Regions from separate parts of the Bacillus nitratireducens genome, predicted to be linked through region 1. Evidence: riboswitches for the same ligand, from Rfam matches in the RefSeq annotation. Region 1 holds a riboswitch; each other region holds the start of a gene.
The links. A riboswitch is a leader RNA that binds a small molecule or an ion and turns the genes downstream of it on or off. The one in region 1 is predicted to bind S-adenosylmethionine.
Positions count from the first base shown of each region.

Region 2: it holds a riboswitch for S-adenosylmethionine, as region 1 does, so the genes downstream of both, Q3V31_RS23750 (cyclase family protein) here and Q3V31_RS27740 (ABC transporter permease) in region 1, are expected to answer to the same signal.
Region 3: it holds a riboswitch for S-adenosylmethionine, as region 1 does, so the genes downstream of both, mtnW (2,3-diketo-5-methylthiopentyl-1-phosphate enolase) here and Q3V31_RS27740 (ABC transporter permease) in region 1, are expected to answer to the same signal.
Region 4: it holds a riboswitch for S-adenosylmethionine, as region 1 does, so the genes downstream of both, Q3V31_RS04170 (YezD family protein) here and Q3V31_RS27740 (ABC transporter permease) in region 1, are expected to answer to the same signal.

Region 1 covers NZ_JAUMJO010000012.1:25,569-27,772, forward strand. The annotation lists gene Q3V31_RS27730 (hypothetical protein) at 1-495, shown strand, start outside; gene Q3V31_RS27735 (DUF3951 domain-containing protein) at 514-729, opposite strand; SAM riboswitch class I at 901-1,006, shown strand; gene Q3V31_RS27740 (ABC transporter permease) at 1,144-2,061, shown strand; gene Q3V31_RS27745 (ABC transporter permease) at 2,078-2,204, shown strand, end outside.
Region 2 covers NZ_JAUMJO010000007.1:78,867-81,070, reverse strand. The annotation lists gene Q3V31_RS23755 (PRK06851 family protein) at 1-577, opposite strand, end outside; SAM riboswitch class I at 726-838, shown strand; gene Q3V31_RS23750 (cyclase family protein) at 924-1,556, shown strand; gene Q3V31_RS23745 (hypothetical protein) at 1,582-1,965, opposite strand; gene Q3V31_RS23740 (ATP-binding protein) at 2,195-2,204, opposite strand, start outside.
Region 3 covers NZ_JAUMJO010000002.1:123,178-125,381, reverse strand. The annotation lists gene Q3V31_RS06985 (pyridoxal phosphate-dependent aminotransferase) at 1-990, shown strand, start outside; SAM riboswitch class I at 1,055-1,160, shown strand; gene mtnW (2,3-diketo-5-methylthiopentyl-1-phosphate enolase) at 1,225-2,204, shown strand, end outside.
Region 4 covers NZ_JAUMJO010000001.1:791,864-794,067, reverse strand. The annotation lists gene lysA (diaminopimelate decarboxylase) at 1-475, shown strand, start outside; SAM riboswitch class I at 593-701, shown strand; gene Q3V31_RS04170 (YezD family protein) at 774-917, shown strand; gene Q3V31_RS04165 (phosphoadenylyl-sulfate reductase) at 1,005-1,709, shown strand; gene sat (sulfate adenylyltransferase) at 1,749-2,204, shown strand, end outside.

The DNA.
Region 1 (2,204 bases):
GTTTTGGGTATTGCTGTAATGGGAGGTATGCTCCTTCTAGCAGGGTGTAATGGAAATAAAGATACGAAAGAACCGAAAGAAAAGGTAGAGCAATCTACTGAACAAACAGAAGAGATGAAAGAATACCTTGCAGTACATGAAAAATATGATATAAAAATGAACAAAGAAATCAATAAAGCATTACAGTTATTTGAAGTGGCAAAAGAAAAGGGCGGTAAGGAAATAACGAATGCTAAATATAAGGAAGACGTGCAAAAGGTAACAACGAGCATGTTAGAAGATATTGATCATATACGTAAAGAAATTCGTGTTCCAAAGTCGAAAGAGCAAGAGCATGAGGTATACGCTGGTTTCTTGGATGAATCGGAACAAGCGATGAAAAAATTACAGAAGTTAGCTAAAGAAGAAGATTCATCGTTGATTCGTGATATAGAAATTAACTTTGCAACAGCATCCACATACTATAAACGTTTTCAAACAGAGGCCCAAAAATAACCTTGCGCATGCGCAAGGTTATTTTTTCTTCTTACCATCTCCGTCTTCATCCTCGGATACCAATACCTTCTGTTCTTCGTGAAATTCCGAAATTGTTTGTCCAGTAATATTATCGAATGGAGTATAAAAAGAAGTGATACGTTTCTTCTTAATGAAGAGTTTGTAGAAGCCGATGGTTACGAGTATGACAATTGTTAATGGCAATCCTATGGTGGCTAGAAGTAAGGGATCCATCTTATAACTCCTTTAAGGTAATTAATTTTATTATAGGTTAAAGTAGTGACTTTAAGAAATAATACCATTAAAAACTGATTTTTCTAAATATATCCAATTTGATTGACTTTTCTTTTTTTCAGAATTATAATTCGAAATATACAATTTGAACCAAATAATAATATAGCAATTTACTTATCCAGAGAGGTAGAGGGACTGGCCCTATGACACCTCAGCAGCGGGTTCTGTAGTAGGAACACCGTGCTAATTCCAGCAAGCAAGGCTTGAAAGATAAGTGATGGGCATAGTTTTATTAAGCCTTGATCTTATTTTTTAAGATCAAGGCTTTTTGTGTTTTAAGAAGTGGAGAAGGAGTAATGGGAACAAATATGTCAATAAAACAAAGTAAATTCATTTGTTTAGGGGGTTATTGAAGTGTATGTTATTAAAAAACTATCGGTTATGGTATTTACACTATGGGTTATTACGACAGTAACATTTTTAATTATGCATATTATTCCAGGGGATCCATTTTCGTCAGATGCGAAAATCTTTCCTGAAGAAGTGATACAAAACATGAGAGCGAAGTATCACCTTGATGAACCGTTATGGAATCAGTATGTTGCTTATTTGGATGGGGTAGTTCATTTTGATTTTGGTGAATCTGTTCAATCGACAGGTCAAGGTGTATCGGAAATTATAACAACCGGTTTTGGACCGTCAGCAATTATTGGTTTACAAGCACTTGTTATTTCATTGTTAGTCGGAATTGCCGCAGGTACATTTGCCGCGCTATATCATGGGAAAGTGATTGATTATAGTGTGAGCTTGCTTGCGATTCTCGGTATTTCCATTCCTAGTTTTATTTTAGCGCCACTCTTTATACAAGTATTCGCCATCCAATTTGAATTACTACCAGTGGCGTCTTGGGGAACCTTCGAGCATACTGTATTACCTTCCTTCGCATTAGCGTTAGGACCAATCGCGGTTATTACAAGGTTTGTTCGCTCTAATATGATTGAAGTGTTGCAGAGTGATTATATTAAGCTAGCGAGAGCGAAAGGTATACCAATTAAGAAAATCATTATAAGACATGCTCTTCGAAATGCAATTGTTCCGGTACTTACATTTGTTGGCCCATTAATGGCTGGACTTTTAACAGGAACTTTCGTTATTGAAAAAATATTTTCAATTCCTGGTTTAGGAAAATATTTTGTAGATAGTATTTTTAACCGAGATTATCCGGTAATTATGGGAACAACCATTTTCTATAGTTCGCTATTAATTGTATGTATTTTTATTACAGATATCATTCATCGTATTGTTGATCCGCGTATTCGTTCTATTACGTAAGGAGGGGAATGTTTAAATGGGGGCTTATGAAATTAATGACCAGTTATTAACGAATGAAGAGAAAAAAGAATTAACGATAAATAAAGATCAGCAAACGATTAGCCGAAAAAAGGAAGTGTTTCGCAAGTTCATATCAAACCCTA
Region 2 (2,204 bases), on a different contig from region 1:
CTAAAAACCGATGTTTCACAATCGATTGTTTCCCCTTTTTATCTGTAAATAATTTCTGAATCAACTGATCTGTTAGTTCATTTGCTTTGTTAAAATCAATATTATTAATATATATTTTCTCCCACTCATCGTGTATAACTAATGCCTCTTTAAAACATCCGTAAGCAGATTGGAAAGCCTTGCTCGCTTCTGATACAAATCGTTCAATTTCTAACTTCTGCTTTCTTAATTTATCTGAGTCCCAAGCAACTCCTAAATTAATATACTCTTCCACAACCCCTGGCATTTTGGGCTCAATAACATGCGGTGATGTTCCATCAACAATTCCTACTTTTAATTTTGGGATAATCACTCCATCAACTGACTTATTATCAGAAGAACAATGCAAAAGTTCAATATCATATCCTTTTTCAGCCCATTCACGACCTATTGCCTTTATTAAAGAAGATTTCCCAGTTCCTGGACCACCCTTTAAAATAAACAACCTGTCTAGCCCTTTTAAATTCTCTTCGTATAAATTATGAAATCCTCTAGCTGTATTTCCACCGGCATAATAATTCAATACATTACCTGTCACTGCACTCACTCCTTCGCAGCATTCTATTTACATAAGCTACAATATGCGAGCAACTTTATTTGGGTGAATACCTATTTTGTATTGCACTAAAAAAGGAAATGAATTACAATTTAAATATTAAAAAATCAAAATATTAAAACTAAATATTTCTTTATCAAGAGAGGCAGAGGGACCGGCCCTTTGAAGCCCAGCAACCTCAGTTTATACAAACTGAATAGGTGCTAATTCCTGCAAAATGCAATGCATTTTGCAAGATAAAACTTAACCATTGTGTGCAAAGCTCATCTTTCTTGATTATGAAAGATGAGTTTTTTATATTTTAAAACATATATTGGAGGTATTCAAAATGAAAGTAATCGACCTATCACAAACATTTGAAAACAATATGTCTCAATTTCCTGGAACACCAAAAATCCAACTAGAAGCAATTACAAACGTTGAAGAGACGGGCTATCAAGTTACAGATTTTCATTCTGTCGTTCATGTAGGTACACATTGCGATGCCCCTGCGCATTTCATTTCAGGTGCAACCACTATCGATCAATTACCCCTAAAGCAATTTGTAGGTGAGGCCGTTCTTATCGATGTAACTCATATTCAAGAGAGAAAGTTACCTAAGGAAGTATTGCATAATACCGATATAAAAGAAGATGATATTGTCATTTTCCATTCCAATCTATCTAATAAGTGGAATACAGCCGCTTATGAGAAAGAAGCGTTTTATCTTTCCGAAGAATTAGCTGAAGAACTGGTTCAATTAAAAGTAAAATCAGTTGGTTTAGATTTTATTTCTCCTGATGAGGTAACGACAGAAACATCGCCGGTTCATCACATATTACTAGGGAATAACATTTACTTAATTGAAAACTTAACAAATCTAGATGCTATTAAAGCGAAACGTTTCTTTTTCTCGGCAGCACCTTTAAAAATTAAAGATAGTGACGGTGCTTTCGCAAGAGCATTCGCTGTTATTTTTTAAACACGGCCTACAAAAAAAGCAAAGATCATTTTTGACCTTTGCTTTTATATTTTTTATTTAAGTTTAAAAAGAATTGTTCCACTCTTGGGCGTAACCAAGCTAAATAATCTTTATCTCTCTTCTTTGTACAAGCTATCTCTTCTCCATCCACCATTTCGACAAGTTCTAGCTCTAACAATTGCCTCGTAAATGCTACCATATTTACGTCTTCGGCCGGATACTCTTCTTTTAATTTCTCCTCTATTTCTCCCAATAAAAAGCCGTCACGCATCATTGCTAGTGCATCAATCCAAAGTGGCGGCATTTCATATGTCTCTCCTGTAATCGTATCTTTTACAATATAATTCTTTTGCTCTTTTCGAAATTGAATTGTGTGTAAACATACAGTTGAATTTAATGTTAATTCCATCATACCACCCCTTTCATCATATCTGCATAGAAAAAAGGATGCGCGTGCACCCCTTCTTTTCTTTTCATAACACTACCAAACCGTTACACGAGCTAAAAGCTCTATGTCGATATTTTCCTCCATTATAAACGAAGTGTTTTATAAAAAAAACCCTTCTTGAAACATTTTATAAAATGTTTATATTTACACAACAAGAACACTTTTCTGAAAAATAATTTCGTCTAATGTACTACACTGTT
Region 3 (2,204 bases), on a different contig from region 1:
CATCATAAATATCCGCCATTTCGCGGACACGAAAGCTTAAAAGAAGCCGTGGCAACATTCTATCAACGTGAATATGATGTAGTAGTAAATCCAAAAACTGAAGTTGCTATTTTGTTTGGCGGAAAAGCTGGATTAGTAGAATTACCAATTTGTTTTACAAACCCTGGTGATACTATTCTCGTTCCAGATCCAGGCTATCCAGATTATTTATCAGGAGTTGCTTTAGCAAAAGCACAATTTGAAACAATGCCGCTTATTGCAGAGAATAATTTTTTACCGGATTATACAAAAATTGATAACTCTATTGCCGAGCGTGCAAAGTTAATGTTTTTAAACTATCCAAATAACCCTACCGGTGCTACTGCATCAAAAGACTTTTTTGATGAAACCATTCATTTTGCTAATGAACATAATATATTAGTCGTTCATGATTTTGCATACGGTGCTATTGGATTCGATGGTCAAAAGCCCATTAGTTTCTTGCAAGCAGACGGTGCCAAAGATACAGGTATTGAAATTTACACTCTATCGAAGACTTTCAATATGGCCGGATGGCGCATCGCTTTTGCTGTGGGGAATGAAAGTGTGATTGAGACAATTAACCTATTGCAAGATCATATGTATGTTAGTATTTTTGGTGCAATTCAAGATGCTGCCCGCGAAGCACTATTAAGTTCACAGTCTTGCGTAGTAGACCTTGTAAATAGTTACGAATCTCGAAGAAACGCTCTTATTTCAGCTTGTCACTCAATTGGTTGGAATGTAGACATTCCAACCGGATCATTCTTTGCATGGCTTCCTGTACCAGAAGGATATACATCTGAGCAATTTTCTGATATTTTACTAGAAAAAGCACACGTTGCAGTTGCTCCTGGTGTTGGATTTGGTGAGCATGGCGAAGGGTATGTCCGCGTTGGTCTCTTGCATACAGAAGATAGATTACGAGAAGCCATTAATCGAATTGATAAATTAAATTTTTTCAAAAAGTAATTGACAACATGAAAAATATCTGACAAAATTCAGTTATCTTAAAAATTTAAACATTTCTAAATACTTCTTATCAAGAGCAGGTGGAGGGACGAGCCCGACGAAACCCGGCAACCGATCTACAATTGTAGACACGGTGCTAATTCTCGCAGCATTATGCTGACAGATAAGGAGCTGGTTGTAAAAAAACCTCTCCTTAGCTGAGAGGTTTTTTTATTTAACTAGGAGGTTATAACAATGAGCGGAATTATAGCGACATATTTAATCCATGATGATTCACATAACTTAGAAAAAAAAGCTGAGCAAATTGCACTCGGTTTAACAATTGGCTCTTGGACTCATTTGCCACACTTATTGCAAGAACAATTAAAACAACATAAAGGCAATGTCATTCATATTGAAGCGTTAGACGAACAAGAACACACTAACTCTTACCTTGGCAAAAAAGTATCACGTGGACTCATTAAAATTCATTATCCATCGCTGAACTTTAGCCCCGACTTACCAGCCATTTTGACAACAACATTTGGAAAACTTTCGTTAGATGGAGAAATTAAACTCATTGATTTAACATTCTCAGACGAATTAAAGAAACAGTTTCCTGGACCAAAATTTGGAATTGAAGGCATCCGAAACCTTTTACAAGTTCAAGATCGCCCTCTTCTAATGAGTATTTTCAAAGGGATGATAGGACGGAATATTGGATATTTAAAAGCTCAACTACGCGATCAGGCAATTGGAGGCGTAGATATTGTAAAAGATGATGAAATTTTATTCGAAAACTCATTAACACCACTTACAAAAAGAATTGAATCTGGGAAAGAAGTTTTACAATCTGTATACGAAACTTACGGACATAAAACGTTATATGCAGTAAATTTAACAGGACGAACTTTTGATTTAAAAGAAAATGCGAAACGTGCAGTGCAAGCTGGGGCTGATATTCTATTATTTAACGTATTTGCTTACGGACTAGATGTACTGCAAGCACTTGTAGAAGACGATGAAATTCCAATTCCTATTATGGCACACCCTGCTGTAAGTGGTGCTTACTCAGCATCCAAGTTATATGGAGTTTCATCTCCATTATTACTCGGAAAACTACTACGTTATGCTGGGGCTGACTTTTCATTATTCCCATCTCCATATGGAAGTGTTGCGTTAGAAAAAGAGGAGGCTCTTGCCATCTCAAAACATTTAACTGAAGACGATGCACT
Region 4 (2,204 bases), on a different contig from region 1:
ATACCCGCTTCCAGAAATATGGATTGAACCAGGCCGTAGTATCGTAGGTGATGCTGGAACAACAATTTATACAGTCGGATCGGTGAAAGAGATTCCTGGTATTCGGAAGTATGTTTCAGTCGATGGTGGGATGACAGATAATTTAAGACCAGCTCTATATGGAGCCCGTTATGAGGCGATGTTGGCGAATCGAGGGAATGATGAAAATGAAGAACTCGTTTCGATTGCTGGGAAATGCTGTGAAAGTGGAGATATGCTGATTTGGGATATTAACTTACCGCAAGTTGCTTCTTCTGATTTACTAGCAATTTCTTGTACGGGGGCATATGGGTACTCGATGGCGAATAATTATAATCGTATTCGTAGACCAGCTGTCGTCTTTGCAAAAGGCGGGACGTCACAAATTGTCGTAGAACGTGAAACATATGAAAATATCATTGGGAACGATCGCATACGTATTAAAGAGCTGGTGTGAATGAGAAAGAAGGAGTTGTCTAGTAAAGGCAACTCCTTTTAAAAAAATAAAAATAATTAAATATATCGGAAAACTAGGATTGAAAAAAATCAGAATTGTGATAAAATACAAATACAAAGCTTATCAAGAGAAGCTGAGGGAACTGGCCCTACGAAGCTCGGCAACCTGCTTATAGAAAGCAAGGTGCTAAATCCAGCAAAATGGAGTCCATTTTGAAAGATAAGGTAAAATATATTACCGAACAGTCTTTTCGAAATGGGAAAGATTTTTTTTATGAATAAAAAGGGGGGCTGTTCGCGTGAGTGTACGGGAACATTTTGATGAAGTATCTGAGAAAATTCAAGCGATGCTTGCTGATATGAAATATGGCTCAATTACAATTGTTGTGCAAGATGGAAAAGTGATTCAATTAGAAAAAAGTGAAAAAGTACGTTTAAAGTAAAAAGCGCTGACTAGAAAAACTAGAGGCGGTTTTAATCTATTTTTAATAGGTTAAAGCCGTCTTTTTGCTTTTACAGGGGGAAAAAATATGTTGACGTACGAAACGTGGAAAGAAAATAGTGTTTCATTTTCTGAAGAAGATGAAACGAAAGGCGCTCTGTCAGTATTAAGTTGGGCTTATAAAGAGTATAAGGATGAGATTGTATACGCATGTAGCTTTGGAGTAGAAGGTATGGTATTACTGCACCTTATAAACCAAGTAAATCCATCTGCTAAAGTTGTATTTTTGGATACAAATGTTCATTTTCAAGAAACGTATGAATTAATTCAAAAAGTGCGAGAACGATTTCCTTCATTAAATATTATGGAAAAACAGCCGGAACTTACACTTGATGAACAAGCGAAGTTGCATGGTGAGAAGTTATGGGAAAGTAATCCGAATCTTTGCTGTAAGATTAGAAAAATTTTACCGTTAGAAAAATCATTAGCAGCGGAAAAAGCGTGGATATCGGGCTTAAGAAGGGAACAATCAGAAACGCGTAAGCATACAAAGTTTATAAATCAAGATCATCGTTTTCAATCTATTAAAGTTTGTCCACTCATTCATTGGACGTGGAAAGAAGTTTGGCGATATGTATACAAATATAACTTGCCGTATAATCAATTGCATGATGTTGGATATCCAAGTATTGGGTGTGAGAAATGTACATTACCTGTAGGAGATGGTGGTGACTCAAGAGATGGAAGATGGTCGGGGAAAATGAAGACAGAGTGTGGCCTTCATTTTCAATAAGATAGATTTTGAAATAAAGCTAAGAAGGGATATAAAAAGATGAGTACAACAAATGAATTAGTAAACCGTATTGATGAAACATATGACATATCGAACATTGTAAAAGAAATTGAGCTAGACAAAATTGCGCTTAGTGATTTAGAACTTCTGGCGACAGGAGGATATAGTCCACTTACAGGATTTTTAGGAAAGCAAGATTATGATTCAGTCGTAGAAAAGCTTCGTTTAGCAAATGGTAGCGTGTGGAGTATACCGATTACATTACCTGTAACAGAAGAAGTAGCAAAAAGTCTGAAAGCCGGAGAGGAAGTAAAACTTGTTAACGATGGAAATGTATATGGTGTCATTCAAATAGAAGATATTTTTGTACCTGATAAAGAAAAAGAGGCGTTACTTGTATATAAAACGACGGATGAGGCCCATCCAGGAGTGAAGAAATTATATGAACGACCAAATGTTTACGTTGGAGGAGCTATTATTCTTACAAAACGTTTT